Regions from separate parts of the Bradyrhizobium sp. USDA 4474 genome, predicted to be linked through region 2. Evidence: riboswitches for the same ligand, from Rfam matches in the RefSeq annotation. Region 2 holds a riboswitch; the other holds the start of a gene.
The links. Region 2 has a riboswitch for cobalamin ahead of ACVW16_RS30855 (TonB-dependent receptor domain-containing protein). Riboswitches for the same ligand answer to the same signal wherever they lie in the genome.

Region 1 (4,158 bases), 1.2 Mb from region 2:
GCGCCAGCGGTTGGGTACGGAGGAGCAGCAACGTCGCTATCGTTGATGACGAAGTCATCAGAAAACAGTACGTGGACGACGGTTTCGACGAGGGCTCGGGGATGAGCCGTCGCAGGCCACGGCTAACAGGGCCGACCCCGGGTGACGTTCTCCCAGGTATCGTCTCAGCCACCGCTGAGTGTCGCTCCACCTCGCTGTGCGGACGCTACTGCGTGGGCACTCAATTGGCGATGCGCGGAGTACGCCGGACCGGCCTTGGACGGAAGCTTATCCACCGGCGCACGCATTGAAAAATGCATGACAGCTGGTTCGCCGGGAAGCAGGCATCTCGCAAACTACGACGGGCCCTCGCGCTCTGCGCCTGTCAGAAAGATCGCGAAATCATGCTGCCCAAAGTACGACGAGCCGAAAGCTCCGGGAGAGGCGACTGAGCTGTCGCAGTTGCAGGGCGCGGGACCGTTCAATGAGGGGCTCGCCTACTCTTCCTCTTTCTCTTCCTCTGGTTCGGTGCGCTGAAACCAGGACCCAGGAGGGAATTTCGCGATATGCTTGGCAAAGCTGGACTGTGGCTCCCCAATCTTTTACTTCGCTCTTCTCGAAAGTGATGACCCCGTTGTGTGTAAAATAACGTGGTCCTTGGATATTACAGTTTACTAATAGGAGAACGCGCCACAGATCACCTTTCTGGGTCGGCTTGTGATTGGGCTTCGGTAAGTAATCTACCACAGCTTCAACGATAGTGCATCGGCCTTTCCGAAGAACATCGCCGAGCCGACCTTGGGGGGTAGTCACAAAATTGAAGTTCGACAGATCGTGTAGAAAGCGAAGGTTTGCGTTCCTTTCGCCATCTGCGACTTCACTGGCGATCAACGAGAGTGCGAGCGCGTGCCAGCCTAATTCCATCGGCTGCGCGTAGGTTGACGCAAGTTCAATTGTACCATCGAGCCCGACTTTCCAGGTGATAACGTAGTGTTCGTCCGATTTGTTGTGTTGGTGCCTGGTCCACGAAACGAAAACAAAGTCGTCTCCGCCAAGTTCAGCGACGCCCCACATTTGGGGGACGAACTGTGCCACCTTCGAGACATTGGAGATGATTTGTTCTACCGTTTCACCATCTTGCGCCCGCCAAGCCGACTTGAATCTCTCGATAAGGGGGCTGTCGACCGACCGGATACGGCTGCTCGTGGCGGCCGGCCAGGCGAGGCAGATTAGAGATGCACCTAGCCACAGATATAGCAGGGGTCTTGCAAACAGTCTCTTCATAACCTCGGCGTCTCCCATCCAGAGACTTAGGCAGCAGGTGACTTGAACTTGCTCTGAGCGAGAGGCAAGAAGTTAGCGACGACGCGATAAGGCTGTTCGACGCCGTTGCCTATGTCACGCGGCGCTAACTTCCCTGTCAGCGACAGCATTCCAATTGGCTGAGCTGGCATGCCCAGCAGCAGCAGTCTGGGCATGCCGACGGATTGCATTCTTCGTGCCAGGCAATGGGCGAAAATACGCATCGATTTTGTGTGTTCTTGTCGCCTTTCCGACGTGCGCATGTTTCGATGCTTCCATTCGGCGCATCGGCCGCAGCTTGGACCCCCTTGTCCCGCAGTAGAAGAAGCGAGCGCCTCGGATGGAAATCTGATCCCGGCTTGGAGTGCCGCTGCCACCATTGAACGGTGTGCTTCACGATCGCCTTCTTCGTTGACCTACATGCCGGCCAGCGACACGAAGCCGAGTTAGCCGCCGACGTTGAAGTCTGGCTGGCAGGCGATCAATCGGCGCGCCGCGTGTGGTGCCCGAGTGCGCCGAAAAAACCTCCGCTATCGATGCGGATCCTTTAGCAAAGAAGCCGCTGCCCGGTGCAGCTGCTGGGCGAACGCTGAAACGAAGCCGCGTCGAACGCTGCATCTGCTCGAAATGGCGGTAGTCCTCGCCGCGAACGCTGCCTTTGTCCCTGCCATCGCCATAGCGTGCAGAGGCATCCCATGGCAGCTACCGATGCTCACTCGAGACTTTCTGACACGCGATCTCTGACCAGCCAATGTTTCCGGGTGGCGGTTAATCGTTGAGACGCACAGTCATTCGCCGGTCAACGGTCATTCGCTTACCAGATGTCGCAGACTAGCTTGGTACACAATCTGAGAGGTTGACGGGAAAGGTCTCCTACCGATAATCCAGGTCGTCGAGGTTCTCCGGGGCGTGTTCGATCCGGAGCTAAGAGGGAAGCCGGTGCAATGCCGGCGCTGCCCCCGCAACTGTGAGCGGCGAGCCACTGTCCAACGATGTCACTGAAGCCTCCACGGCTTCGGGAAGGCCGGACAGCAGCGACGACCTGCAAGCCAGGAGACCTGCCCCGGCAAAATATTGGTCCACGGGCGGGGTGTCTCGGTGGTGCGCCAAGCAGCTGTCGCATGCGCGACTTCGACTGCCTGCGTCCGCCATGGCCTTGTCCCCAACAGGGGTTAAGCTATGTCTCTTCTCTCTCTTCCCGTTGCTACGCTCGGAACGCCACGCATCGGTCCACGCCGTGAACTGAAATTCGCTCTCGAAAGGTATTGGGCCGGTAGGATAAGCGAACAGCAGTTGCAAGAGGACGCATCCGGCCTGCGCGCAGCGAACTGGGCTCGTCAGAGCTCTATCGGCGTCACTATCATTCCGTCGAATGACTTCTCGCTGTATGATCAAGTGCTCGATACAAGTGTCATGGTTGGCGCGATCCCGGAGATCTACGATTCGAAGGGAGAATCCGTTTCCCTTGCGACGTACTTCGCCATGGCCCGCGGATCGCAATGCGACGACCTCGACCCGAGTGTCGGTCACGGCCTACGAGGATCTGGCGCGCCAGCGCAGGAGATGACCAAGTGGTTCGACACCAATTACCACTACATGGTTCCAGAGTTTCACAAGGGACAGGCGTTCAGGCTGTGCTCTCGCAAACCCATTGAAGAATATGAGGAAGCAAAGGGTCTGGGCTTTCAAACCCGCCCCGTTCTTATCGGACCGGTCACATTCCTAAAGCTCGGCAAGAGTGCCGATAACTCGTTCCAGCCCCTCTCCCTGTTGGATGATCTGATTCCGGTCTATATCGAGGTTCTTCATGAATTGGCCAAACGAGGGGCAAGATGGGTTCAGTTTGACGAGCCCAGCCTGGTCCTTGATCTGGACGAGGCGGCGCGAAAATCCTTGCTACATGCCTATAACCGGTTGGCAAAGGAGGGACCGGCTATCAAAATCTTGGTTGCCAGCTATTTCGGCGCACTAGGCGACAATCTGGATACTGCCTTGAGCCTGCCAGTGTCCGGCCTGCACGTCGATCTGGTTCGATCGCCGGAGTTATTGGAGCAGATCATTGCTGACGGGCGAGCTGATCTCGTCTTGTCGCTCGGTGTCATCGACGGCAGGAATGTATGGAGGTCGAACTTGTCGTCGCTACGCCAGAGGCTAGAGCCCGCGATCGCGAAGCTCGGTAAACACCGTGTACAGCTAGCTCCATCCTGCTCGTTGCTTCACGTACCAGTCGATGCTGAACTAGAGACCGGGCTCACTTCCGACGTCAAGAGCTGGCTCGCCTTCTCGGTTCAGAAGATGCGTGAGCTTGCGATCCTGGCGCGGGCACTCGCTGGCGACCGGAATGTCGGGCAAGCTCTTGCCGAGTCGGAATGCGCTGTGACTGCCCGCCGGAGTTCGCCGAAGATCCATGATGCGAATGTTGCTGCCCGGATGAGGGCGATCGACCAGAAGATGCGCCGGCGAACGAGCCCATTTGCCCGTCGTTCCGAGATTCAAAGGGTGCGCTTCGGACTACCAGCGTTCCCTACGACGACGATCGGATCATTTCCACAGACGGCTGAGGTCCGAGGTGCTCGTGCGGCGCATGCGAAAGGCACGATGAGCGACGAACAATATGACAGGTTTCTTAAGGAGGAGATAGCCCGCGCTGTACGTTGGCAGGAAGACATTGGGCTTGATGTCCTTGTGCACGGCGAATTTGAGCGCAATGACATGGTGCAGTACTTTAGCGAAAAACTCGCAGGCTTCGCATCGACCAGCAATGGATGGGTGCAGTCCTATGGCTCGCGCTGCGTTCGTCCCCCGATCCTGTTTGGCGATGTAGTGCGGCCGAAGCCGATCACCGTAGAATGGTGGCGCTACGCGCAGTCACTAACG
Region 2 (4,158 bases):
TTCGCCGGCGATCACGGCATTGTCGCCCAGGGCGTGTCGGCCTATCCGCAGGCCGTCACCATTGCGATGATGGCGAATTTTGCCTCGGGCGGCGCTGCGATCTCGGTGCTGGCACGCGAGCTCGGCTCGACGCTTGAAGTTGTTGACGCGGGAACGCTGGCGCAAGAGCCGATGCCAGATATCGTCACGGACAAGCCGCGTCACGGCACGCGGGATTTCAGCATTGAGCCTGCGCTCACGCTCGCCGAGCTGGCATTCGCCTTCGAGGCCGGTCAGCGCGCAGTCACGCGAGCGAAGGCCAATCAACCCGATCTCCTGATCTTCGGCGAGATGGGTATCGGCAACACCACGACGTCTGCGGCGATCGCCGCAGGCCTGCTCGGCATCAGCGCCGAAGAGATCGCAGGCCACGGCACCGGCGTCGATGCGGCGGGGCGCGTGCACAAGGCGCGCGTGATCGATGCCGCGATCGCGCGTCATGGCGTGGCCGGCGCGGCGCCCGAAAAAATCCTGTGCGCCGTGGGCGGTTTCGAGATCGCGGCCATATCCGGGGCCATCATCGCGGCCGCGCAAGCGCGAATTCCCGTGCTGATCGACGGGTTCATCGTCTCGGTAGCGGCGCTCGCGGCGGTGCGGCTGAACCCGTCGTGCCAGCCGTTCCTGCTGCCGTCACACCAGTCGGCGGAACAGGGGCATCGGCTGGTGCTGCGCGCGCTGAACGTGCAGCCGCTGATCAGCCTCGATCTCCGGCTCGGCGAGGGGTCGGGCGCCGCGATCGCCCTGCCGCTGGTGCGTTCGGCCTGCGCGCTGCACAATGACATGGCGACGTTCGCGCAGGCCAATGTGCCGGACAGAGCTAGCTGACTTGCCGATTGACTGACACAACCCGCCATCCGGTCGCGAGCCGGTCGATCCGGGTCAGTGACAGCGGATCGATCACGAAGCGCAAGGCTGCTTGCGGCGGGAGATCGAGGGCGATGCAGAGGGCGGCGCGGATGGTGCCGGAATGCACGACGAGCGTTGCGGGGCCGGCACCTATCGGCGCAAGCCCGAGCCGGACGCGCGCGACCTGATCCTCAAAACTCTCTCCACCTGGTGGCCGTCGGCGTGCCGGATCACTCCAGAACTGCGCATAGGTTTCGCCCCCGCTGGCTGCGAGCTCGTCATGCCGGCGGCCGGTCCAGCCGCCAAAATCCTGCTCGCCGAATTCGGGCATCAGTTCAGGCTCAAGCCCCAGCGCCCGCGCCGTCTCGACCGTGCGGCGCGCCGGGCTGGCATAGCTCGCCGCATTCGGCGGCAGAAGACGGCGCAGCGCCTCGAGCTGCGCGCGATCGTCGAGATCGGCCGGAGCGTCGGCCGCATGGATGGTCCCCGCGACACCGTCGACGCGGGCATGGCGTATCAGCCAAAGGAAGGTCTCGCCTTCCATGCAGATCTCCCAGGGAAGCTCGCCGCCGCGGCAATATCGCCGCATCCGGCACATTGACTCTGTCTTCGCCGTAATCCTAGATGGCGGTGACGGTTTCCCCGAAAGGGGATGAAAAGGGAATGCGGTGCGGGGACGTTGCCCCCAATGCCGCAGCTGCCCCCGCAACTGTAAGCGGTGAATCCTTCGTCGAAAAGCCACTGGGTCCTCGGTCCCGGGAAGGCGACGAAGCGGTCACGACCCGCGAGCCAGGAGACCTGCCGTCAGCCGTGGTCACACGCGAAGATGTCGGTCGGGGAGTACAGACATTCGGCTTCATCGGAAGGCTGACAGCCTGATGGTGGGACCTTGGTTCGCGGTGACGTGCCACTGACGTCACACCGAGGTCCAGGACCGTGTCTTCCATCCGTATTGTACGACCACGCCGCCTTCTGCTGGCGTCCGCCGCTCTCACATCTTTCGCTACCATCGACATGACGGCTGCCCTGGCGCAGCAGGCCCGCGAGCCCCTGCCGCCCGTGGAGGTGTCGCCGCCGCAATCGCGCAAGCAGGCCAAACCCAATGGCCAAAGTGCAGAGAGCGCGCGCCGTAGGGCCGTGCGGCGACCCTCGACCGCGTCGACCGCGTCCAAGCCGGTCGTGCCGAATTCCGCAGCGCCAACGCCACTCAACAGCAACGCGGTCGCGGAGAGCGCTTCGCGCCTCGGCCTGACGGTGCGCGAGACGCCGGCAACCGTCGAGGTCATCCGCGCCGAGACCATCCGCGAGCAGGGCTACCGCACCGTCTCCGACGTCGCGCAAGGCGCGGTCGGGGTCACTGCCGGAGACAATCCGGCCGAGCCGTCCGCGTTCTCGATGCGCGGCTTCACCAACAGCCAGATCAACACGCTCTACAACGGCATCAAGATCGGTCCGCAGAACATGACCTCGCGGATCATGGACACGGCCAATCTCGAAGCCGTGGAAATCCTCAAAGGTCCGGCCTCGCTGATGTCGGGCGAGGGCGCCGCAGGCGGCGCCATCAATTTCGTGAGCAAGCAGCCGCGCACGGGGCAGATCCAGAACGAAGCAGACTTTTCGTTCGATTCCTTGAATTCCTTCCGTACGCATTACGGTTCCGGGGGTAGCACCAACGTGCAGGGTCTGGACTACCGTTTCGACGTCAGCCGGTCCTCGCTCAACGGCTTTGCCGACGACACCAATACCAAGACACTCGACGTCTCCGGCCAGCTCAATGACCGCATCTCCGACAGCCTCAAGGTCTGGGGGGCGATCGAGTATCGCGAGGACCGTTCAAAAGCCTATTGGGGCGCGCCGCTGGTGTCGGCGGCCTTCAGCGGTTCGCACGCGACGAGCGGCATCGTCTCCGGCAGCTATTTCAACAGAACCGACCTTGGGGCCGTCACCATCGATGACCGTACCTTCAATACGAACTACAATGTCCTCGACAATAGAAACGTTGCGCAGGAAGTGTGGCTGCGCGGCGGTTTCGAGCTGAAGCTGGCGCCCGACCTGACGCTGAAGAGCCAAGCCTACGGCTATGACGCCGAGCGCAGCTGGTTCAACAACGAGATCGAGGCGTTCAATTCCACAAACAACCAGGTCTATCGCGAGCGCTTCTATGTCGCGCACAGCCAGCGCCTCGTCGGCAACATCACTGATCTGGTCTGGGACGCCAACATCGCGGGTTTCGACAACCGCATGGTCACGACGCTGTCGTCGAGCTACCTCGACTTCGTCCGGCCGGGCGCGGCAAACTTCCCGAACGATTTTGTCTCGCTGGTCGATCCCGACCGCGGCCTCTACGGCTTACTCACGACGCAGCAGCAGACAGCGCGGATCGACAACGAGGCGCTGTCGTTCGAGGACCGGCTGAAGCTGACGCGGACCTTCTCGCTCATCGGCGGCCTGCGCGTCGAGCATATCGGGCTCGATCGCAACTCGACCGACGTCAACGGCCTGGAGAAGGCGAGCTTCCCGTTCACAAAGGACTGGGCGCCCGTCACCGGTCGCATCGGCTACACCTGGGAAGCCGTTCCCGGCCTGACCTTTTTCAGCCAGTACGCCACCGGTGCCGACATCTCGGCCAACAACATCTTCTTGCTCGCGCCGACCCAGAATCTGGATCTGACCACCGCGCGCACCTACGAGACCGGTGTCAAGCACGTGTTTTGGGACAACAGGGCGGAGTGGTCGTTCTCGGCCTACGACATCCTGCGCAAGAATGTCTATGCGGCGGCCGGCGGCATGACGCTCAACATCGCGGGGCGGCAGGAGTCCAAGGGCGTCGAGCTCGCCGGATCGATCCGCCCAATCGAGCCTTTGCGTCTCTGGGGCAACGTCGCCTATGTCGATGCGCGCTATGCCGATTATGATTTTGCCGGCGGCTCGTTCTCCGGCAACACGCCGCCGAATGTGCCGCGCGTCGTCGCCAATGCGGGCGCATCCTGGCGCTTCGCGACGCCGTGGCCCGTGGAGCTCGGCATCGTCGGCCGCCATGTCGGCGACCGCTACAACAGCGATGCCAACGCCGTGACCATGAATGCCTACACGGTCGGCGATCTCTACGCCTTCGTCGACGTCCCCAAGACGGTCTTCTTTGCCGTCGACCAGGCTCGCCTGGCCTTCCGGGTCCGCAACTTCACCGACAGGCGCTATGCGATCTGGGGTGACCCGTTCTATCCCGACCAGGTCCTGCTGGGCGCGCCGCGAACCTACGAAATCTCCGCGGCT

Region 1: linked by a shared signal. The riboswitch ahead of metE (5-methyltetrahydropteroyltriglutamate--homocysteine S-methyltransferase) and the one ahead of ACVW16_RS30855 (TonB-dependent receptor domain-containing protein) in region 2 are both predicted to bind cobalamin.

Annotation. Positions count from the first base shown of each region.
Region 1 is NZ_JBSRZJ010000002.1:5,021,199-5,025,356, forward strand. It holds gene ACVW16_RS25305 (hypothetical protein) at 1,290-1,544, opposite strand; cobalamin riboswitch at 2,160-2,361, shown strand; gene metE (5-methyltetrahydropteroyltriglutamate--homocysteine S-methyltransferase) at 2,461-4,158, shown strand, end outside.
Region 2 is NZ_JBSRZJ010000002.1:6,235,895-6,240,052, forward strand. It holds gene cobT (nicotinate-nucleotide--dimethylbenzimidazole phosphoribosyltransferase) at 1-864, shown strand, start outside; gene ACVW16_RS30850 (histidine phosphatase family protein) at 857-1,429, opposite strand; cobalamin riboswitch at 1,503-1,705, shown strand; gene ACVW16_RS30855 (TonB-dependent receptor domain-containing protein) at 1,822-4,158, shown strand, end outside.